DNA from 3 places in the Butyrivibrio sp. AE3004 genome. Region 3 is predicted to be linked to each of the others. Evidence: a T-box and tRNA genes for the amino acid it is inferred to sense, from the RefSeq annotation. Region 3 holds a T-box; the other regions hold tRNA genes.

Region 1 (8,086 bases), 360 kb from region 3:
TCCATTGATTCCATTGTAAAACCCCTCCTTAAAAATCCACATATTATGTTATTTTCGGAAAAACTATCTGAAATAAATTATACAACGCAATATCTAAGAATTGTATAAAAAATACATATAATTATACAAAAAGAAAGCCTTAAATGCAATTGCATTTAAGACTTAATTATAAAGGTGACTGACGGATTTGAACCGACGATCAGGGAGTTGCAGTCCCACGCCTTACCACTTGGCTAAGTCACCATATAATGACTCCGACGAGGCTCGAACTCGTGTTACCGCCGTGAAAGGGCGATGTCTTAACCACTTGACCACGGAGCCATGTATTTTTCCTGCCTCGCAGGGATTTCGATTGTAGGTCTCCGTACAACCAGCTCCCCAAGTAGGACTCGAACCTACGACACTTCGGTTAACAGCCGAATGCTCTACCGACTGAGCTATTGAGGATTATACCGTACCTTCAAAACCGAACACTGAATACTTCATCTTCAATCCGTTATTGTTCTATATCCTTTTTTGGACAAGCCCTCGACCTATTAGTACACATCAGCTGAACACGTTACCGTGCTTACACCTTGTGCCTATCTACCTCATAGTCTCTAAGGGGTCTTACTGCAAAATGCAGGGATATCTCATCTTGAGGGGGGCTTCACGCTTAGATGCCTTCAGCGTTTATCCCTTCCGGACTTGGCTACCCAGCCTTATGCATCTGGCGATGCAGCTGATACACCAGCGGTCCGTCCATCCCGGTCCTCTCGTACTAAGGACAGCTCCTCTCAGATATCCTACGCCCGCGCCGGATAGGGACCGAACTGTCTCACGACGTTCTGAACCCAGCTCGCGTACCGCTTTAATGGGCGAACAGCCCAACCCTTGGGACCTGCTACAGCCCCAGGATGCGATGAGCCGACATCGAGGTGCCAAACCACTCCGTCGATGTGAACTCTTGGGAGTGATAAGCCTGTTATCCCCAGGGTAGCTTTTATCCGTTGAGCGATGGCAATCCCACTTTCATGCCACCGGATCACTAAGTCCTACTTTCGTATCTGTTCCACCCGTCGGTGTCACAGTCAGGCTCCCTTCTGCCTTTGCACTCTGCGAATGGTTTCCGTCCATTCTGAAGGAACCTTTGAGCGCCTCCGATACCCTTTCGGAGGCGACCGCCCCAGTCAAACTCCCCGGCAGACATTGTCCCCGGACCGGTTTCACGGTCCTTGGTTAGAAACCCAGTACTATAAGGGTGGTATCCCAACAGCGACTCCATGACAACTGACGTCATCACTTCACAGTCTCCCACCTATCCTGTACATACAGTACCGAATCCCAGTATCAACCTGGAGTAAAGCTCCATGGGGTCTTTCCGTCCTGGCGCGGGTAACCAGCATCTTCACTGGTACTTCAATTTCACCGGGTGCATTGCCGAGACAGTGCTCAAATCATTACGCCTTTCGTGCGGGTCGGAACTTACCCGACAAGGAATTTCGCTACCTTAGGACCGTTATAGTTACGGCCGCCGTTTACTGGGGCTTAAATTCAAAGCTTCGGTTGCCCTGACCTCTCCTCTTAACCTTCCAGCACCGGGCAGGCGTCAGCCCATATACCTCACCTTTCGGTTTCGCATAGACCTGTGTTTTTGCTAAACAGTTGCTTGAGCCTCTTCTCTGCGGCCTGCTCTCGCAGGCTCCCCTTATCCCGAAGTTACGGGGACATTTTGCCGAGTTCCTTAACAATGCTTCTCCCGCCGGCCTTAGGATCCTCTCCTCATCCACCTGTGTCGGTTTACGGTACGGGCTGATGATACGCAATAGTGGCTTTTCTTGGCAGTACGTCCATGTGCTTCACTACTCTTACTTCGTTCCCCCTTGCGGGACCGGTCTTTCCTTTCCCGGCTCACACTTTCGTCCTGCGTCCCCACAGTTCTGATATCATCAGGTGCAGGAATATCAACCTGCTGTCCATCGACTACGCCGTCTGGCCTCGCCTTAGGTCCCGACTTCCCCAGGGCAGATCAGCTTTACCCTGGAATCCTTGGATATTCGGCCTGGAGGATTCTCACCTCCATCTCGCTACTCATTCCGGCATTCTCTCTTCACAGCGCTCCATCGCTCCTTACGGTACGACTTCGACGCTGCTGTGAATGCTCCCCTACCGATCACAAGTACCCGTAGATACTTGCAATCCCCAGGCTTCGGTGTCGTGTTTCAGCCCCGGTAATTTTCGGCGCAGGACCTCTCGGCTAGTGAGCTATTACGCACTCTTTGAATGTGTGGCTGCTTCTGAGCCAACATCCTAGCTGTCTGTGAAATCCCACATCCTTTTCCACTTAACACGCACTTTGGGACCTTAGCCGTGGATCTGGGCTCTTTCCCTTTTGACTGTCCAACTTATCTCGTACAGTCTGACTCCTGCGCTCAGCCATACTGGCATTCGGAGTTTGATAATCTTTGGTAAGCGGTGAAGCCCCCGCGGATATTCAGTGCTCTACCTCCAAATGGCATGCTACAGGGCTAGCCCTAAAGCTATTTCGGGGAGAACCAGCTATCTCCGGGTTCGATTGGAATTTCTCCCCTATCCACACGTCATCTCCACCCTTTTCAACGGATGTGAGTTCGGACCTCCACAGCCTTTTACGGCCGCTTCATCCTGCACATGGATAGATCACCCGGTTTCGGGTCTATGTTATGTGACTCTCGCACTCTTCACACTCGGTTTCCCTCCGGCTCCGGACCTATGGCCCTTAACCTCGCCGCATAACATAACTCGCCGGACCGTTCTACAAAAAGTACGCGATCACTCTCATAAGGAGCTTTCGCAGTTTGCAGGCACAGGGTTTCAGGTTCTCTTTCACTCCCCTCCCGGGGTCCTTTTCACCTTTCCCTCACGGTACTATGCGCTATCGGTCACTAAGGAGTATTTAGCCTTACGGGGTGGTCCCCGCTCTTTCAGACAAGGTTCCACGTGTCTCGTCCTACTCTGGATACTGACTCGCTTCGGACAATTTCGCTTACGGGGCTCTCACCCTCTCTGGCAGGTCTTTCCAGGACCTTTCTGCTATCGTCCTCCATCGATCATTCAGTCCGAACCCCGGGTGCAAGCACCCGGTTTGGGCTCTTCCGCGTTCGCTCGCCGCTACTTACGGAATCACGGTTGTTTTCTCTTCCTCCGGCTACTTAGATGTTTCAGTTCACCGGGTTCCCTCCACATGCCTATGTATTCAGCATGCAGTGACAGGAGTTCTTCCTGCCGGGTTGCCCCATTCAGATATCTGCGGCTCTCAGTGTATTTGCCACTCCCCGCAGCTTTTCGCAGCTTATCACGTCTTTCTTCGGCTCTTAGTGCCAAGGCATCCGCCCTGCGCCCTACATAGCTTGACCAGCTATATAGAACTTTTGGTCCATTTAATAACCACGTTCCCGCATATATCTGATATAGCGTTATCGATATATGCTCGTTTATGTATTGCTACATTGTTTTTTCTGGATCTCGGATCCTGATCATATGATCGCAGATCCGTTCGATGTCTTTTAATCGGATTCTCTGATTAAAATGTTTTCTTCAGTATTCGGTTTTCAAGGTACGGTTATCAGTCTTTTCAGACTGAGTGGAGATGGTGAGATTCGAACTCATGACCCCCTGCTTGCAAGGCAGGTGCTCTCCCAACTGAGCTACACCCCCAGTCTACCTATTTTATTAGGTAATGGGCTTAAGTGGACTCGAACCACCGACCTCACGCTTATCAGGCGTGCGCTCTAACCGGCTGAGCTATAAGCCCTTTTTCTTTTTTAAATCCGGCAGCCACCTATCCTCCCATGCCGTCTCCAGCATAGTACTTTCGGCCGATAAGGTCTTAACCGTCGTGTTCGGGATGGGTACGGGTGTTTCCCCTTTTCGCATCGCCACCGGAATTTTTCTGTTGCCACCGGCAACAAAACAGTAATGCAACTCCCTACTTCTTCCTCTTCCTTAGAAAGGAGGTGATCCAGCCGCAGGTTCTCCTACGGCTACCTTGTTACGACTTCACCCCAGTCATCCGACCTGCCTTCGACGGCTCCTTCCTTGCGGTTAGGTCACCGGCTTCGGGCATTTCCGACTCCCATGGTGTGACGGGCGGTGTGTACAAGACCCGGGAACGTATTCACCGCAGCATGCTGATCTGCGATTACTAGCGATTCCAGCTTCGTGCAGGCGGGTTGCAGCCTACAGTCCGAACTGGGTCGTTATTTTTGGGATTTGCTCCCCCTCGCGGGTTCGCTTCTCTTTGTTACGACATTGTAGCACGTGTGTCGCCCAGATCATAAGGGGCATGATGATTTGACGTCATCCCCACCTTCCTCCAGGTTATCCCTGGCAGTCTCCATAGAGTTCCCATCTTACTGCTGGCTACTATGGACAAGGGTTGCGCTCGTTGCGGGACTTAACCCAACATCTCACGACACGAGCTGACGACAACCATGCACCACCTGTCTCTACTGTCCCGAAGGCCTACAGACATTACTCTGTATTCAGCAGGATCTCAAGATCTGGTAAGGTTCTTCGCGTTGCTTCGAATTAAACCACATGCTCCACCGCTTGTGCGGGTCCCCGTCAATTCCTTTGAGTTTCATTCTTGCGAACGTACTCCCCAGGTGGAATACTTAATGCGTTTGCGCCGGCACTGAAGGACTTCGTCCCCCAACACCTAGTATTCATCGTTTACCGCGTGGACTACCAGGGTATCTAATCCTGTTTGCTCCCCACGCCTTCGAGCCTCAACGTCAGTTGCTGTCCAGTAAGCCGCCTTCGCCACCGATGTTCCTCCTAATATCTACGCATTTCACCGCTACACTAGGAATTCCGCTTACCTCTCCAGTACTCTAGTCATACAGTTTCCAAAGCAAGCCCACGGTTGAGCCGTGGGGTTTCACTTCAGACTTGCATCACCGTCTGCGCTCCCTTTACACCCAGTAAATCCGGATAACGCTTGCCCCCTACGTATTACCGCGGCTGCTGGCACGTAGTTAGCCGGGGCTTCTTAGTCAGGTACCGTCATCTCCCCGAAGGGTCTTTCTTCCCTGCTGATAGAGCTTTACATACCGAGATACTTCTTCACTCACGCGGCGTCGCTGCATCAGGCTTTCGCCCATTGTGCAATATCCCCCACTGCTGCCTCCCGTAGGAGTTTGGGCCGTGTCTCAGTCCCAATGTGGCCGTCCGACCTCTCAGTCCGGCTACAGATCGTTGCTTTGGTAGGCCGTTACCCCACCAACTGGCTAATCTGACGCGGGCCCATCTCGTACCACCGGAGTTTTTCACACTGTGTCATGCGACACCGTGCGCTTATGCGGTATTAACAGTCGTTTCCAACTGTTATCCCCCGGTACGAGGCAGGTTGCCCACGCGTTACTCACCCGTCCGCCACTAAGAATATACAATCTTTGACCGAAGTCTCGGAAGCGTATATTCTCCGTTCGACTTGCATGTGTTAGGCACGCCGCCAGCGTTCATCCTGAGCCAGGATCGAACTCTCACGTTTAAATGTTCTATCAGGATCTCTCCTGATCTCGTTCGTCTGACCAGAACTTAAGCTTGGCTTTTGTTCTGTCCGTTTTTACCTTGTTAGGTTTGTTTTGTTCTCTGAATATTCTTTTTTGGAATTTTCAGGGTTGCATTACTATTTCATTGTCAATGTGCTGTTTGTATCGCTTGGCTTGTCAGCCGCAACTCTGATAGGATATCATGTCGTGTGCTTTCTGTCAAGAACTTTTTTTGCTTTTTTCGAAAGTTTTTATCGATCAGTTATCAGCTCTCAGATATTACTCTCTCGAAGTGAGCGAAATTGATTATAGCATTACTTACACAGCAATGCAACCAATAATTTCAAAAATTGTAAAAGAAATTGCTGAATCAATCCTATAGCCTATTATATACTGGATCAACATAACCCACATGTATGTTTCCAATACGCCAAAACACGCCCCAAGGAACTTATTGGTCTTACTCAGAATCGGAATTTTACCTGAACCTTTAGTTCCTTTTGCGATGCCCTGTATTATTCTGTATATTGCAACAACAATTGCAATCTGAACAACCGTCTTAATAATATGCAGATTTTCTCCGTGCAGAATTTTTCCAATCGAGCCTGCAGAGAGATTAAAAATCACAAATCCTACTGCAAGTCCGGCAATTTCAATAAGTTCGTTAACAAGTCCGTATTTATAGCCATAAGCAATTCGCCATAATAATACAATTAAAACCGCAAGTGATACTATCACCTGCGGCATTGAAATAAATGTCATAACATCCATAATTCACAACCTTATATTTTCAGAATACATTCGTCATATATTACGTTACTTTTTTAAACCAAATATTATTTATAAAACTTTCACTATATTAATATAGTAATTTAATAAAACTTTCACCATATTAATATAGTAACTTAATAAAACTTTCAGATTATTTGAGTTCAAGAGTATCAATCGAATTCTCGGTAACCAAAATGAATTTACTTCTGACATTTGTAGGAATCATTACTTTTACAGCACGATCAAAACTTCCTCTGAATTTTTCATTCCCCTTCATATCATAAAGTATATATTCTCCATCACCATAAACAAGAATCTGTCCACTTTCAAATAAAACATCTGCATACTCAGTATCGAAAAAAATGGTAGTTTCAAGATTACCTGTTTCATCATATATCTGAAGTCTGTATGCACCCTCTTCTGTATTATTCACAAACACAACACCAACATGTGAATCATTAAAGAAAACAGATCGTATTTCTTCCTCTCCCGTAAGGCTTTCTGTCTGACTTGTCGGAACCTCCTTACCTGAGAAAAACATAATTCTGTCATCCGCCACTGCAAAAGTCTTCGAATCATTCATGAACTGTACATAAGGCACAACAACATTTGGATAGTCGTAACCACTTGCATAATTGTCAGCAAGATTCTGACCTACCGCACCAAAGTTAAAGAATGCAACACTCGTTTTCAACTGTCCGCTGTCTGCCTTAAGATATGAAACACAGACCAGTTCACCACTGGGTGATATTGCAATATCCACCGGATATCCGCTATCCTGCATGGTTGTCTTAAAGCTTGCAAGAGTATTCCCCGAAGCATCAAAAAGGTAAATCCATGTAACGTTCTTATCATCAAGAACTGCCGCAACAACACCCTGAGAAGCCACGCAAAAGTCTCTGATGGGCAGATTGGTGTCTATTTCCCCCAAAGCTCCACTTGTATTAGCCACGTAAATGTTGTGGCCGTTGTAGTCTCCTATAGCCACAACATCTTTGCATGTATGTACTGTAGGATTTTGCATCTGATATGTCTGATTCCAAAGCTGCTGACCGGATCCATCCAAACAACTGGCACCATCTTTACTATATGTCAGAATATGGCCACCCAGGTTGATAGCTTTGGCACCTTGCGCATCCGTGATCCTTACCGTTGAAATTATGGAGCTTTCAGTAAAATGTTTATCTCTCCAGCTGACATATACCGCAACAACTACAAATACGGTAATTACCAGAACAACGATTGTCCTTATAAAGACTGCAATCCTATGCTTTCTGATACGTTCCCGGTAGGATGGACCTGAGCTTTCGTAATCTTCACTGCTTACATCCGGAAGATCATCTTCTTCGTCCCAGTCATAATCGCCATTTAACGCAGCGAATGGATCATCATCCCTGTCATCACCGGTAGAATTATTCCTTTGTAATTTTTTTATATATTTGGTGAAATCTTTGACTTCTGCCATTTATAACTCTTTTCCAAAATAATAATACTTAAATAAATCGATATACCGTTATTGAATCATATTCACGTTCCGGCCCAAATACCGCATCCGGGAATCCTGCATGATGTATGGCATCAGGATATATCTGTGTCTCAAGGCAGAAACCTTCTCTTGCTTTATAGTCTGCTCCTCCCTTACCACCTTCAGCATCAAGGAAATTGCCGGCATAAAATTGGAATGCCGGAAGAGTAGTATCACACTGCATTGTAATTCCGGATTCAGGACACTTTACGGTAGCAAATGTTCTTCTTGTTCCGTCAGCACCATCAATAATAAAGTTATGATCGTAGCCACTGCC
Region 2 (8,086 bases), 610 kb from region 3:
CATTATAATCCTGCACCATCCAACTCTCAACCAAAATCAGATGACAGATACTCTTTTCAAAAATGAGCACAAAAAAGAGAAGCATCACTGCTTCTCTCTTACTGCCGGCGACCGGGATCGAACCGGTACGGGTATCGCTACCCACGGGATTTTAAGTCCCGGGCGTCTGCCAGTTCCGCCACGCCGGCGATTATTGACAAAAAGCCGCTTTTAAAGCGACTTCTTAGTGGAGCTTCGGGGACTCGAACCCAGGACCGACCGGTTATGAGCCGGTTGCTCTAACCAACTGAGCTAAAGCTCCTTAAATTTAGTGACTCCGACGAGGCTCGAACTCGTGTTACCGCCGTGAAAGGGCGATGTCTTAACCACTTGACCACGGAGCCATGTATTTTTCCTGCCTCGCAGGGATTTCGATTGTAGGTCTCCGTACAACCAGCTCCCCAAGTAGGACTCGAACCTACGACACTTCGGTTAACAGCCGAATGCTCTACCGACTGAGCTATTGAGGATTATACCGTACCTTCAAAACCGAACACTGAATACTTCATCTTCAATCCGTTATTGTTCTATATTCTTTTTAGGACAAGCCCTCGACCTATTAGTACACATCAGCTGAACACGTTACCGTGCTTACACCTTGTGCCTATCTACCTCATAGTCTCTAAGGGGTCTTACTGCAAAATGCAGGGATATCTCATCTTGAGGGGGGCTTCACGCTTAGATGCCTTCAGCGTTTATCCCTTCCGGACTTGGCTACCCAGCCTTATGCATCTGGCGATGCAGCTGATACACCAGCGGTCCGTCCATCCCGGTCCTCTCGTACTAAGGACAGCTCCTCTCAGATATCCTACGCCCGCGCCGGATAGGGACCGAACTGTCTCACGACGTTCTGAACCCAGCTCGCGTACCGCTTTAATGGGCGAACAGCCCAACCCTTGGGACCTGCTACAGCCCCAGGATGCGATGAGCCGACATCGAGGTGCCAAACCACTCCGTCGATGTGAACTCTTGGGAGTGATAAGCCTGTTATCCCCAGGGTAGCTTTTATCCGTTGAGCGATGGCAATCCCACTTTCATGCCACCGGATCACTAAGTCCTACTTTCGTATCTGTTCCACCCGTCGGTGTCACAGTCAGGCTCCCTTCTGCCTTTGCACTCTGCGAATGGTTTCCGTCCATTCTGAAGGAACCTTTGAGCGCCTCCGATACCCTTTCGGAGGCGACCGCCCCAGTCAAACTCCCCGGCAGACATTGTCCCCGGACCGGTTTCACGGTCCTTGGTTAGAAACCCAGTACTATAAGGGTGGTATCCCAACAGCGACTCCATGACAACTGACGTCATCACTTCACAGTCTCCCACCTATCCTGTACATACAGTACCGAATCCCAGTATCAACCTGGAGTAAAGCTCCATGGGGTCTTTCCGTCCTGGCGCGGGTAACCAGCATCTTCACTGGTACTTCAATTTCACCGGGTGCATTGCCGAGACAGTGCTCAAATCATTACGCCTTTCGTGCGGGTCGGAACTTACCCGACAAGGAATTTCGCTACCTTAGGACCGTTATAGTTACGGCCGCCGTTTACTGGGGCTTAAATTCAAAGCTTCGGTTGCCCTGACCTCTCCTCTTAACCTTCCAGCACCGGGCAGGCGTCAGCCCATATACCTCACCTTTCGGTTTCGCATAGACCTGTGTTTTTGCTAAACAGTTGCTTGAGCCTCTTCTCTGCGGCCTGCTCTCGCAGGCTCCCCTTATCCCGAAGTTACGGGGACATTTTGCCGAGTTCCTTAACAATGCTTCTCCCGCCGGCCTTAGGATCCTCTCCTCATCCACCTGTGTCGGTTTACGGTACGGGCTGATGATACGCAATAGTGGCTTTTCTTGGCAGTACGTCCATGTGCTTCACTACTCTTACTTCGTTCCCCCTTGCGGGACCGGTCTTTCCTTTCCCGGCTCACACTTTCGTCCTGCGTCCCCACAGTTCTGATATCATCAGGTGCAGGAATATCAACCTGCTGTCCATCGACTACGCCGTCTGGCCTCGCCTTAGGTCCCGACTTCCCCAGGGCAGATCAGCTTTACCCTGGAATCCTTGGATATTCGGCCTGGAGGATTCTCACCTCCATCTCGCTACTCATTCCGGCATTCTCTCTTCACAGCGCTCCATCGCTCCTTACGGTACGACTTCGACGCTGCTGTGAATGCTCCCCTACCGATCACAAGTACCCGTAGATACTTGCAATCCCCAGGCTTCGGTGTCGTGTTTCAGCCCCGGTAATTTTCGGCGCAGGACCTCTCGGCTAGTGAGCTATTACGCACTCTTTGAATGTGTGGCTGCTTCTGAGCCAACATCCTAGCTGTCTGTGAAATCCCACATCCTTTTCCACTTAACACGCACTTTGGGACCTTAGCCGTGGATCTGGGCTCTTTCCCTTTTGACTGTCCAACTTATCTCGTACAGTCTGACTCCTGCGCTCAGCCATACTGGCATTCGGAGTTTGATAATCTTTGGTAAGCGGTGAAGCCCCCGCGGATATTCAGTGCTCTACCTCCAAATGGCATGCTACAGGGCTAGCCCTAAAGCTATTTCGGGGAGAACCAGCTATCTCCGGGTTCGATTGGAATTTCTCCCCTATCCACACGTCATCTCCACCCTTTTCAACGGATGTGAGTTCGGACCTCCACAGCCTTTTACGGCCGCTTCATCCTGCACATGGATAGATCACCCGGTTTCGGGTCTATGTTATGTGACTCTCGCACTCTTCACACTCGGTTTCCCTCCGGCTCCGGACCTATGGCCCTTAACCTCGCCGCATAACATAACTCGCCGGACCGTTCTACAAAAAGTACGCGATCACTCTCATAAGGAGCTTTCGCAGTTTGCAGGCACAGGGTTTCAGGTTCTCTTTCACTCCCCTCCCGGGGTCCTTTTCACCTTTCCCTCACGGTACTATGCGCTATCGGTCACTAAGGAGTATTTAGCCTTACGGGGTGGTCCCCGCTCTTTCAGACAAGGTTCCACGTGTCTCGTCCTACTCTGGATACTGACTCGCTTCGGACAATTTCGCTTACGGGGCTCTCACCCTCTCTGGCAGGTCTTTCCAGGACCTTTCTGCTATCGTCCTCCATCGATCATTCAGTCCGAACCCCGGGTGCAAGCACCCGGTTTGGGCTCTTCCGCGTTCGCTCGCCGCTACTTACGGAATCACGGTTGTTTTCTCTTCCTCCGGCTACTTAGATGTTTCAGTTCACCGGGTTCCCTCCACATGCCTATGTATTCAGCATGCAGTGACAGGAGTTCTTCCTGCCGGGTTGCCCCATTCAGATATCTGCGGCTCTCAGTGTATTTGCCACTCCCCGCAGCTTTTCGCAGCTTATCACGTCTTTCTTCGGCTCTTAGTGCCAAGGCATCCGCCCTGCGCCCTACATAGCTTGACCAGCTATATAGAACTTTTGGTCCATTTAATAACCACGTTCCCGCATATATCTGATATAGCGTTATCGATATATGCTCGTTTATGTATTGCTACATTGTTTTTTCTGGATCTCGGATCCTGATCATATGATCGCAGATCCGTTCGATGTCTTTTAATCGGATTCTCTGATTAAAATGTTTTCTTCAGTATTCGGTTTTCAAGGTACGGTTATCAGTCTTTTCAGACTGAGTGGAGATGGTGAGATTCGAACTCATGACCCCCTGCTTGCAAGGCAGGTGCTCTCCCAACTGAGCTACACCCCCAGTCTACCTATTTTATTAGGTAATGGGCTTAAGTGGACTCGAACCACCGACCTCACGCTTATCAGGCGTGCGCTCTAACCGGCTGAGCTATAAGCCCTTTTTCTTTTTTAAATCCGGCAGCCACCTATCCTCCCATGCCGTCTCCAGCATAGTACTTTCGGCCGATAAGGTCTTAACCGTCGTGTTCGGGATGGGTACGGGTGTTTCCCCTTTTCGCATCGCCACCGGAATTTTTCTGTTGCCACCGGCAACAAAACAGTAATGCAACTCCCTACTTCTTCCTCTTCCTTAGAAAGGAGGTGATCCAGCCGCAGGTTCTCCTACGGCTACCTTGTTACGACTTCACCCCAGTCATCCGACCTGCCTTCGACGGCTCCTTCCTTGCGGTTAGGTCACCGGCTTCGGGCATTTCCGACTCCCATGGTGTGACGGGCGGTGTGTACAAGACCCGGGAACGTATTCACCGCAGCATGCTGATCTGCGATTACTAGCGATTCCAGCTTCGTGCAGGCGGGTTGCAGCCTACAGTCCGAACTGGGTCGTTATTTTTGGGATTTGCTCCCCCTCGCGGGTTCGCTTCTCTTTGTTACGACATTGTAGCACGTGTGTCGCCCAGATCATAAGGGGCATGATGATTTGACGTCATCCCCACCTTCCTCCAGGTTATCCCTGGCAGTCTCCATAGAGTTCCCATCTTACTGCTGGCTACTATGGACAAGGGTTGCGCTCGTTGCGGGACTTAACCCAACATCTCACGACACGAGCTGACGACAACCATGCACCACCTGTCTCTACTGTCCCGAAGGCCTACAGACATTACTCTGTATTCAGCAGGATCTCAAGATCTGGTAAGGTTCTTCGCGTTGCTTCGAATTAAACCACATGCTCCACCGCTTGTGCGGGTCCCCGTCAATTCCTTTGAGTTTCATTCTTGCGAACGTACTCCCCAGGTGGAATACTTAATGCGTTTGCGTCGGCACTGAAGGACTTCGTCCCCCAACACCTAGTATTCATCGTTTACCGCGTGGACTACCAGGGTATCTAATCCTGTTTGCTCCCCACGCCTTCGAGCCTCAACGTCAGTTGCTGTCCAGTAAGCCGCCTTCGCCACCGATGTTCCTCCTAATATCTACGCATTTCACCGCTACACTAGGAATTCCGCTTACCTCTCCAGTACTCTAGTTATACAGTTTCCAAAGCAAGCCCACGGTTGAGCCGTGGGGTTTCACTTCAGACTTGCATCACCGTCTGCGCTCCCTTTACACCCAGTAAATCCGGATAACGCTTGCCCCCTACGTATTACCGCGGCTGCTGGCACGTAGTTAGCCGGGGCTTCTTAGTCAGGTACCGTCATCTCCCCGAAGGGTCTTTCTTCCCTGCTGATAGAGCTTTACATACCGAAATACTTCTTCACTCACGCGGCGTCGCTGCATCAGGCTTTCGCCCATTGTGCAATATCCCCCACTGCTGCCTCCCGTAGGAGTTTGGGCCGTGTCTCAGTCCCAATGTGGCCGTCCGACCTCTCAGTCCGGCTACAGATCGTTGCTTTGGTAGGCCGTTACCCCACCAACTGGCTAATCTGACGCGGGCCCATCTCGTACCACCGGAGTTTTTCACACTGTGTCATGCGACACCGTGCGCTTATGCGGTATTAACAGTCGTTTCCAACTGTTATCCCCCGGTACGAGGCAGGTTGCCCACGCGTTACTCACCCGTCCGCCACTAAGGATATACAATCTTTGACCGAAGTCTCGGAAGCGTATATTCTCCGTTCGACTTGCATGTGTTAGGCACGCCGCCAGCGTTCATCCTGAGCCAGGATCGAACTCTCACGTTTAAATGTTCTATCAGGATCTCTCCTGATCTCGTTCGTCTGACCAGAACTTAAGCTTGGCTTTTGTTCTGTCCGTTTTTACCTTGTTAGGTTTGTTTTGTTCTCTGAATATTCTTTTTGGAATTTTCAGGGTTGCATTACTATTTCATTGTCAATGTGCATCTCATCTGTATAACCGATGAGGAACGCAGAAGGAGGGATTTGAACCCTCGCGCCGCTATTAACGACCTGCACCCTTTCCAGGGGTGTCTCTTCAACCTCTTGAGTACTTCTGCAAAAGTGTTGACCTTATCTCTTCACTCTTAAATTTTAGCGGAGCGAGAGGGATTCGAACCCTCGTGGCGTTGCCGCCAAACGGTTTTCAAGACCGCCTCGTTATGACCGCTTCGATATCGCTCCATTTATTTATTTATTTGCTTTTCGCTCGAAGTGTTTCGCACACCTCAGCAGCGAAATTTATTATATACATATGCATATGTATTGTCAACATTATTTTTAAAATTTTTTTATTTTTTTCTTTTTAAGATAGATTCAGCCAGATTTATATCATCCGGAGTGGTGATTTTAATATTATCATAAGAGCCTTCAACAAGCTTAACTCTGCGGTTTCCCAATGTTTCCATAACCATGGCGTCATCAGTTATATTAATATTTGCAGCCAGCAATTCATTTTCACGTTTTGCAAGCTCTTCATACAATTCCAATATTTCAGGGTATAAAAAAACCTGTGGCGTCTGTATAAGCCATGTCAGATCCCGATCAGGTGTCTTCTCTGCAAAGCCATCCTTATCGGCAAGCTTAATCGTATCCTTTACGGGCATGCCGACCACACAGGCACCATATGTTTTTACAGCCGATAATGCACGCTCAAGTATGTCACTATCAACGAAGGGACGTGCCCCGTCATGAATAAAAACCGCTTCCGTATTTAAAGAACATGCTTCAAGCCCGAGTCTTACACTGTGATAGCGTGTATTTCCTCCCGCTACTACAGCTTTGATTTTTTTGAAGCTCTGCGGCTCGATGATTTCCCGCGATACGTATTCAATATCTTTTTCCGGTAAAACAAGAATTATCTCATCTATAAAGCTTTTTTCAAATGCTTCAAGCGCATATAAAATGAGCGGTTTTCCTTCAAGCTCCATGTATTGTTTTTTTACATTGCTTTTCATTCTGCTGCCGCTTCCGGCAGCAAGTACAATTGCAGTTGTTTTCATTTTAAGATCTGCCATGATATCTTCTTTCTCTGTTTCCAAGCGGTAAATTGGGTACTGCATTTAAATCCATACCGCTTCTGGCTCCTTTAAGATATTCGTAGTACCCGGCTGAGCCGATCATTGCCGCATTATCCGTGCAAAGGACCGGTGACGGTCTAAAAAAGGTATATCCTCTGCTTTGACATTCATTTTCAAGGCGCTCTCTCAGTGCCGAGTTGGAAGCAACTCCACCTGCTATGGCTATTTTGTCGCAGCCATATTCTTTTGCGGCTTCCATCGTATGTTCTGTGAGTACATCGACAACTGCTTTCTGAAAAGATGCCGCAACATCATTTTTATTTACTTCTTCGCCTTTCATTTCGGCCTGATTAAGATAATTCAACACGGCTGATTTTAAACCACTAAAGCTGAAGTCATATGATTTTTCAGTAGTCTTCGCTCTGGGGAAGCTGATGGCTTCGGGATTTCCAAGTTTCGCTGCTGCATCAACCTTAGGTCCTCCGGGATATCCAAGCCCGATTGCTCTTGCAACTTTGTCAAATGCTTCTCCTGCTGCATCATCTCTGGTCTGGCCTATGATGTCATATTCACCGTAATCTTTTACATAAACCAGGTGTGAATGTCCTCCGGATGCCACAAGGCACATAAAAGGAGGCTGTAATTCCTTATCTTCAATATAGTTTGCACATATATGGCCTTCAATATGGTGAACACCTACGAGAGGCTTTCCCGTGACAAAGCTAAGAGCTTTCGCTTCCGAAACACCTACCAGAAGAGCTCCTACCAATCCAGGACCATAAGTCACCGCAATCGCATCTATGTCCTCCAGCTTCATATTGGCATCTTTTAATGCAGCTCTTACGCAACCATTGATCTTTTCTACATGTTTTCTGGATGCTATCTCAGGAACGACTCCTCCATAGATAGTATGTAAGGCTATCTGCGATGATATTACGTTCGAAAGCACCTCTCTTCCATTTCTTACAACTGCAGCTGCAGTTTCATCACAGCTGCTTTCAATGGCAAGAATGGTTATATCTTTTTCATTTTTTTCATGATTACTGTCTTCATTTTTTATTGACATAAATATTACGCCGTCCTCTTCGGTACGGCGCTCTATTTTTTCCACATTGTTATTATCCATAATTTTACTGCTCTTCATCCGTTATTTCCGAAACTGTCCAGCCCATAATTTTCCAGAGTCCCTCTGAATCTTTGCGCAGGACGAATAAATAGTTGTATGGAGTGGTTGATGTTCCGTGTCGCAGATTGATCTTTGCCAGAACATTTGCTATTTC
Region 3 (8,086 bases):
AGTTTTGGTACATTTGTGATTTTGGGATCATCTATTGAATGGGAATTATCTCTTAGTGCCATGGCAACGGTGGTAAAACCGAGGGAATTAAGATTTTCCGGTGTGAAATTTTCAGGAAGAAAGGTCCATGGCACCTGGAAAATGGTTCCCATGCTGACACGGATTGCTCTTCTGTAAAGAGGATCGGTGCAGCCGTGTGAAAACAGAACAGCGTCAACAGAAAGAGCAGCTGCGCTTCTCACAATGGCTCCTGCATTGGTAGGATTTGTTATATTTTCAAGGACAGCAATTCTTCTTGCACCTGCGCAAATATCATGAACAGAGGGGAGCGCCTTCCTTTTCATGGCACATAAAACGCCTCTTGTAAGGTGGAAGCCTGTTATTTTTGTTAATACACTGTCATCTGCACAATAAACGGGAACGTCATTAGGGAGAGAATTTATCTTTTCAAGTAATGAAGCTCCCTCACCCTTTATCTGATTTTCTTCAATGAGCAGAGATACAGGTTCATACCCTGCGTTTATAGCGCGTTCAATTACTTTTGGGCTCTCTGCGATGAAAATGCCCGGTAAAGGTTCGTTTATATGGTATAGCTGCACCTCTGATCTTTCGTTATAGACAGCGAGTCCCGGAGAATCCAGGGAATCTGTTTTTTGGAAGGTTATCATATTTTTCTCCATACGACCTAATGCATCGTTTCTATAAAAGAAATCCTTGTTTTTCACCCGAGAGCACTTTTCTAAAAGCTTCGACGTAAGAAAGTTACTTTGTGATTGATTTTATTAGGCCGCTTTATTATCTGCTTGTTATTTTCAAAATATTTACAACAGTATAGCATAATTGAGATTAGGTGGACCTTTGACGGAGTGATAGCATGGTAAAAAAATAAAAATCGATATGGTAAAATGATATATAACTAATATTTTCTTTAATAAGGGGGCTTATATGGGTAATACGTTTTATTTCGAGTTTGAACCGATATTGATGCAATGGTTCCAGGGTGTCCTTGGAGAGAAAGGTGCCTTGGTTTTATCCCAATTTTCCGCGTTAGGAGAAGAATTTATAATACTACTTGTCATGGGATTTTTGTATTGGTGCTACGATAAAAAAATTGGAATATATGTAGCTACTAATGCATTGATAGGTACTACATTAAATCCTATGATAAAAAATGTTTTCCTAAGGCGTCGTCCATATATGGTACATGATGGTGTAAAGTGCTTCAGACCGGTAGATAAATCGGCAGATATTTATGATATAGCAGCGCAGGGGTATTCATTTCCGAGTGGGCATTCCACGAATTCAGTTGTAGTATATGGGTCTGTCGCTAAGTTTCTTAGAAATAAAGTACTTACCATTCTGGCTTTTGTGTTGCCATTACTTGTAGGAATTTCCAGGGTTGCGGTGGGAGTTCATTATCCTACAGATGTAATATGCGGATGGCTTTCAGGTGTGCTTGTTGTGTTTTTTATTCCTTTTATATATGAAAAAGCAGGTGAAGAAAAAAGACCTCTGCTTAATCTGATAGTATTTGCCGTTTCGGCGGTAGGATTTTTCTACTGCAGGACGACAGACTATTTTACCGCAATGGGACTTATGGGAGGATTCTTTCTTGCCATAGAATTTGAAAAACGGTTTGTGAATTTTGAAGAAACCAGAAGACCTGTCGAAATTGTGCTTAGAATAGTAGGAGGTTTTGCTGTATATCTGGTACTGAATACACTTTTAAAACTTCCTTTTTCAAAATATTTTCTTCAATCGGACACTATGGGATCTTTCATGGTAAGGTTCATCCGATATATGATAGTATCATTTGTAATGATGGGCGTGTATCCCGTGCTATTTAAGGTTTTTGAGAAAAGTAGACTGGCACAAAAAATTTAAGAATGATACAAAATAAAATGTGTATGTATACTCTTGACTTTTTTTCTTCTTCTAAATAAAATAATGCTTAATTGAAAAGAAAAAGCTATGACGAAGACAGTATGTATATATGGAAAGCTGCAGAGAGCCTGCGGGTGGTGCGAGCAGGTGCAAGTACAGAATGCAGAAAATCACTTCCGAGCTGCATAACTGAAAGGTAATTGTTTAGTACAGGATAAGAACTGCCATATTAAGTAGGTTATGACGGAATCTCCCCGTTACGGAGAAACATATAAAAGCTTAGTGCGGAGTATGCGTAAACAGGTGGTACAGCGAGTTCAGGCTCGTCCTTTTTACAAGGACGGGCCTTTTATAATTCTGAAAGGAGTTTCAAATGTATAAGAAGGTTGACACTGATATGAATTTTGTCGCTCGTGAAAAAGAGATCGAGAAATTCTGGAAAGATCAGGACATTTTCCAGAAGAGCGTAGATACCAGAAGCAAGGGCGATATGTATATGTTCTATGACGGACCGCCGACCGCAAACGGTAAGCCACATATCGGACATGTTCTTACTCGTGCGATCAAGGATATGATTCCGAGATACCGCACAATGAAGGGGTATACAGTTCCCCGTAAAGCAGGTTGGGACACACATGGTCTTCCCGTTGAGCTTGAGGTAGAAAAGCTTCTTGGACTTGATGGAAAAGAGCAGATTGAAGAATACGGAATGGAACCTTTCATCAAAAAGTGTAAGGAATCTGTATGGAAATATAAGGGAATGTGGGAAGATTTCTCAGGTACAGTAGGATTTTGGGCTGACATGGATCATCCTTACATCACTTATGATGATAATTTTATCGAGTCTGAGTGGTGGGCTCTTAACGAAATCTGGAAAAAAGGTCTTCTTTACAAGGGCTTCAAGGTAGTTCCCTACTGCCCTCGTTGTGGCACACCTCTTTCATCTCACGAGGTTGCGCAGGGATACAAGACTCTTAAAGAGCGCACAGCTGTAGTACGTTTCAAGGTTAAGGGAGAGGATGCATACTTCCTTGCATGGACAACAACTCCCTGGACACTTCCTTCAAACATCGGTCTTTGTGTAAACCCTGATGAAAAGTATGTGAAGGTTAAGGCAGCAGACGGCTTTACCTATTATCTTGCAGAAGCACTTGCTGATAATGTACTCGGAAGCCTTGCCAAGGAAGAAGGCGAGAAAGCTTATGAAGTACTTGAGTCTTATGTAGGAACAGATCTTGAATATAAAGAATATGAGCCTCTTTATCAGTGTGCTGCTGACGAAACAGAGAAACAGCATAAGAAGGCATTCTTTATTTATTGTGATAACTATGTAACCATGTCAGATGGTACAGGTATTGTTCATATAGCTCCTGCATTCGGTGAAGATGATGCTCGTGTAGGTAGAAAATATGACGCTCCCCTTGTACAGATGGTTGATGGTGAAGGTAGATTAAAGCCTGAGACTCCTTTTGCAGGTATGCGTTGCAAACCTACTCAGAAGGAAATGGATGAGGGTGCTATCAGTGCTGATCCCGAGGTATTAAAAGACCTTGATGGCAGAAACCTTCTTTTCTCAGCACCTAAAATGGAGCATGATTATCCGCACTGCTGGAGATGTGGTACACCGCTTCTTTACTATGCGCGTTCATCATGGTTCATCAAGGTTACAGAGGTTAAGGATGACCTTATCAGAAACAACCAGGAGATTAACTGGGTTCCGGAATCTATTGGTAAGGGACGTTTTGGTGACTGGCTTGAAAATATTCAGGACTGGGGCATCTCACGTGACAGATACTGGGGTACACCTCTTAATATCTGGGAGTGCGATGACTGCGGTCACCAGCTTTCAGTAGGATCAAGAAAAGAGCTTGCTGAACTTTCAGGTGATCCTTCTGCTGAGACTACAGAGCTTCACAGACCTTATATTGATAAATTTGAGATCACATGTCCTAAGTGCGGAAAGAAGATGCACAGAGTAAAGGAAGTTATCGACTGCTGGTTTGATTCCGGAGCAATGCCTTTCGCTCAGCTCCACTATCCTTTTGAAAATAAGGAGCTCTTTGAGAAGCAGTTCCCCGCTCAGTTTATTTCAGAAGCTGTAGACCAGACAAGAGGTTGGTTCTACTCACTTCACGCTGAAGCAACTCTTCTTTTCAATAAGCCTGCATTTAAAAATGTTATAGTACTCGGCCTTGTGCAGGATGAGAATGGACAGAAGATGAGTAAGTCAAAGGGCAACGCTGTTGATCCTTTTGAGGCTCTTGAGAAATACGGTGCAGATGCCATCAGATGGTATTTTTATACAAATTCTGCGCCTTGGCTGCCTTCCAGATTTGCAGGTAAGACAGTACAGGAGGGTCAGAGAAAGTTCCTTGGAACACTTTGGAATACCTACGCATTCTTCGTACTTTATGCAAACATTGATGGATTTGATGCATCCAAGTACACACTTGAGAAGGACAAGCTTACAGTAATGGATAAGTGGATTCTTTCCAAGATGAATACGATGATTGGCGAAGTTGATAAGAACCTTGAAAATTATAGAATTCCTGAAGCAGGAAAAGCACTTGATGCTTTTGTTGATGATCTTTCAAACTGGTATGTAAGAAGAAGCCGTGAGCGTTTCTGGGCTAAGGGAATGGAGCAGGATAAGATTTCTGCATACATGACACTTTACACAGCACTTGTAAATGTATGTAAGGCAGCAGCTCCTATGGTGCCTTTCATGACAGAGTCTATTTATCAGAACCTGGTAAGAACAAGCGATGCTTCAGCACCTGAGTCAATTCATCTCTGTGACTTCCCTACAGTTGATGAGAGCTTCATCGACAAGGACCTTGAGGAGAACATGGATGAAGTACTTCAGATTGTTGTTCTTGGACGCGCCTGCCGTAATGCAGCAGCAATCAAGAATCGTCAGCCTATCGGACAGATGTATGTTAAGGCTGAGAAGTCAGTTTCTGAGTTCTATCAGGAGATTATTGAGGACGAGCTTAATGTTAAGAAGGTTATCTTTGCTGACGATGTAAGAGATTTCACTACCTACACCTTTAAGCCTCAGCTTAAGACAGTAGGACCTAAGTACGGTAAGGTACTCGGCGGAATTAAAGAATACTTGGGTTCACTTGATGGAAATAATGCTATGGATGAGCTTAAAGCTAACGGTGCTCTTAAATTTGAAGTTAACGGTACAGCAGTTGAGCTTACAGAGGATGACCTGCTTATTGATATGGCTCAAAAGGAAGGCTTTGAGAGTACAGAGGATCACGGAATAACCGTTGTTCTTGATACAAATCTCTCTGAGGAGCTTCTTAACGAAGGCTTTATGTATGAAGTAATCAGTAAGGTTCAGACAATGCGTAAGGATTCAGGCTTCGAGGTTATGGATCACATCAAGTTATCTGTAAACGGTAACGATAAGATTGCGCAGATTGTTAAGGATAATGCTGAAACAATTTCAACAAAGGTACTTGCAACAGAGCTTATTTACGACAGTAATGTAGCTAATGCCAAGGAATGGGATATCAACGGCGAGAAGGTAACAATTGGCGTTGAGAAAATCTGAATGTCTACAAAATAGAAAGGTTCCCGAAAACTTGTTGTAGAATGCGGGACTTGCCGGAAAATAACATATAATAAAAGACAAATGATCTCTTTTTGTATAAACTAATGATTAATACGAAAAGGGGTCATTTGTTTATTTTTTATAATAATGATGTGGGTGTCAAAAGTATAGAAACACCCTAAAAATGCACATTGATAACTGAATAAAGCTATGTTTTAGTGCTGATCTGCGGTAAAATATTAGTATCAAATCCAGTATTTAACGAGGTTTCAGCCATGTCATTCATCTTAAATGATCATCAGCAAGTGTCTCTTTTTGATTCTCTTACATTTCTCTCAGAAAGAAAACAGAAGATGCTTGAAAGTTCATGGGCTCATCAGTTTTCGCAAGAGATCTTTGTAAACATCAATGAGATGCTGTTTGCTCCATTATACAGCAGTAGTACCAACTCAAGACCAAACGCTCCAATAAATGTTATCGTTGGCGCAATGATGCTTGCTGAGTTCAATGGCATTTCTGAGGATGAGATGATCGAAACCATGGAGTTTGATTTCCGTTATCAGTATGCTCTTCATACTACCAGCTTTGAGAAGCAGCCAATCAGTGACAGGACTTTCAGCCGTTTCCGTGAAAGAGTCTCAGCTTATGAACTTGTGACTGGTATCGACCTTGTTCATGAGTGTATGGTTTCGCTTTCTGATCATATCTGCAAGTTCATGGACTTAAACCCTAACATTAGACGTATGGACAGTATGATGATTGAGTCTAACATCAAGAAGATGGGACGTCTGGAACTGTTGTATACCTGCTTGTCAAATCTTGTAGCAAGCCTTAAACGAGGCGGTTACAATGACAAGATCAAAGGGTTGGAAGCTTATGCGGATCCTAACAACAGGAATCGTGTCGTATATTACGAAAAGGATATCCCTCAGTCAGAACGGATTCAAAAAGTAATCGATGATGCGGTCAAACTTCTTCCAACATGTAAGGATACCCATGGAGAAACCACTGACTATCAACTGCTTGAAAGAGCAATCTCAGAACAGACCAAGGATGATGGCAATGGCCATATCATTCCGAAAGATAAAGGTGAAATGAATGCCACTATTCTTCAGAATCCAGCTGATCCGGAGGCAACCTTCAGAAGTAAGGCTGGTAAAGAGCACCGCGGATATGTAGCCAATCTCACAGAAACTGTTGGTGAAAATGGATCCATTATCACAGACTACCAGTATGATGTGAATACCAGAAGTGATGCATCATTCATCAAGGAATACATCGACAACCAGGAAGAATCTCCTGAAGCTATAGCGCTTATAACCGATGGAGCTTATGACAGCCATGAGATAAAAATGCAGGCTGCTAAAAAAGGCATTGCAGTTTTCTCAACAGGCCTTATTGGTAAACAACCAAATCCTATACTTGCTGAATTTGAGATCACAACTGAAGGTACGGTATCAAAATGTCCTGCTGGAAATGTTCCAAAGAGCACTTCTTACATAAAACAGACAAACAGCGCACGAGTATCTTTCACAAGAGAAACATGTGAAAACTGTCCGCACCGATGTGAATGCAATCCGAAGCTGAAGAAGCGGACTGCCACAATGGTTATATCCTTAAACTCCAGAAAACGTTTGTTAGGATCTTTGGAGATTCTGGATGATGATACCAGAAATAAAATCGGCAGAATCAGGAACGGTGTAGAGACTTCACCGTCAATCCTCAGAAATAAATATGGCGTTGATAAAATGCCTGTCCGTGGAAAGCTAAAGACAAAATACCGCTTTGGCTTTAAAGTTGGTGCCCAAAATTTCGCCAAACTGATGCGGTTTATTAAAGGTAAATCGAAATGCCGGGCATTGGTTATGGAATGACGGTAATAAAGGGGATGAATATGCTCCTCAATAAGGAAATCTGTCATCAAACATAGTTTTATTCAGTTATCAATGTTCAAAATACATGTCAAGGTCACGTATAAATGTGACTTTTGGCACCTACATCATAATAATTCTTTTAATGTTAGATGGGCCGGAGGAGTTTATGGAATTTCTGAAAACACTTAAGCAAAATAAAGAAAGGATCATATGTGCATATATATTTGTGCTTGTTTATTTTGGTATAGACAGAACTATAGAATATGCCACTGACTCTTATGCTGCGCTTATGATGGATGATAACTGGAAAGTTAAGGTATATGATAACGGGAGGGTTCTTCAGGGGTTATTGTATTACGTTATAGAACAATTTCATCTTTCAGCAGGGCTTAAATATCAGATCTCATATTTGACCGCATTTTTGTTTTTGGGACTATCTGTATATTTTCTCTCATCTGTTATAAAAAAATATGTAAAAGGCGATACTCTTTCGGTTTTTATCGCGTTTATTACTATAGTAAATCCTTTCTTTGTAGATTTTTTCTTGTTTATTGAAAAAGGAATGTTCTGCTTTGTTATATTTTTAAATGTATTTGCTTTTTCACTTACTGCAGAACTTTTTACTAATGAAGATAGCAGGCAGAAGACATATACGGCTAAAAAGAAAGCTATTTTATCGGTAATTGTCCTTGTCAGTCTTTTGATTTCAGTACTTATGTATCAGACTCTGATTTCGCTGTATGTAGTTCTCTGTATTGTTGTC

Evidence for each region. The T-box of region 3 lies ahead of ileS (isoleucine--tRNA ligase). A T-box ahead of a tRNA ligase gene usually reads a tRNA of that ligase, here a tRNA-Ile.
Region 1: it has a tRNA-Ile gene. The T-box ahead of ileS (isoleucine--tRNA ligase) is inferred to sense a tRNA for this amino acid. The anticodon was not compared.
Region 2: it has a tRNA-Ile gene. The T-box ahead of ileS (isoleucine--tRNA ligase) is inferred to sense a tRNA for this amino acid. The anticodon was not compared.

What each region holds. Positions count from the first base shown of each region.
Region 1 is NZ_JNLQ01000002.1:3,061,931-3,070,016, forward strand. It holds gene BV60_RS0116120 (S1 RNA-binding domain-containing protein) at 1-14, opposite strand, end outside; tRNA gene BV60_RS0116125 (tRNA-Cys) at 173-243, opposite strand; tRNA gene BV60_RS0116130 (tRNA-Glu) at 250-321, opposite strand; tRNA gene BV60_RS0116135 (tRNA-Asn) at 375-447, opposite strand; rRNA gene BV60_RS0116140 (23S ribosomal RNA) at 517-3,374, opposite strand; tRNA gene BV60_RS0116145 (tRNA-Ala) at 3,603-3,675, opposite strand; tRNA gene BV60_RS0116150 (tRNA-Ile) at 3,699-3,772, opposite strand; rRNA gene rrf (5S ribosomal RNA) at 3,787-3,904, opposite strand; rRNA gene BV60_RS0116160 (16S ribosomal RNA) at 3,968-5,512, opposite strand; gene BV60_RS0116165 (CvpA family protein) at 5,832-6,284, opposite strand; gene BV60_RS0116170 (DUF5711 family protein) at 6,436-7,749, opposite strand; gene BV60_RS0116175 (aldose epimerase family protein) at 7,778-8,086, opposite strand, start outside.
Region 2 is NZ_JNLQ01000002.1:2,812,908-2,820,993, forward strand. It holds tRNA gene BV60_RS0115095 (tRNA-Leu) at 103-188, opposite strand; tRNA gene BV60_RS0115100 (tRNA-Ile) at 228-301, opposite strand; tRNA gene BV60_RS0115105 (tRNA-Glu) at 312-383, opposite strand; tRNA gene BV60_RS0115110 (tRNA-Asn) at 437-509, opposite strand; rRNA gene BV60_RS0115115 (23S ribosomal RNA) at 579-3,436, opposite strand; tRNA gene BV60_RS0115120 (tRNA-Ala) at 3,665-3,737, opposite strand; tRNA gene BV60_RS0115125 (tRNA-Ile) at 3,761-3,834, opposite strand; rRNA gene rrf (5S ribosomal RNA) at 3,849-3,966, opposite strand; rRNA gene BV60_RS0115135 (16S ribosomal RNA) at 4,030-5,574, opposite strand; tRNA gene BV60_RS0115140 (tRNA-Ser) at 5,758-5,846, opposite strand; tRNA gene BV60_RS0115145 (tRNA-Ser) at 5,885-5,970, opposite strand; gene ispD (2-C-methyl-D-erythritol 4-phosphate cytidylyltransferase) at 6,078-6,803, opposite strand; gene tsaD (tRNA (adenosine(37)-N6)-threonylcarbamoyltransferase complex transferase subunit TsaD) at 6,790-7,872, opposite strand; gene BV60_RS0115160 (DUF6715 family protein) at 7,937-8,086, opposite strand, start outside.
Region 3 is NZ_JNLQ01000002.1:3,425,102-3,433,187, forward strand. It holds gene BV60_RS0117765 (TrmH family RNA methyltransferase) at 1-668, opposite strand, end outside; gene BV60_RS0117770 (phosphatase PAP2 family protein) at 946-1,884, shown strand; T-box leader at 1,963-2,218, shown strand; gene ileS (isoleucine--tRNA ligase) at 2,258-5,449, shown strand; gene BV60_RS0117780 (transposase) at 5,725-7,323, shown strand; gene BV60_RS0117785 (glucosyltransferase domain-containing protein) at 7,490-8,086, shown strand, end outside.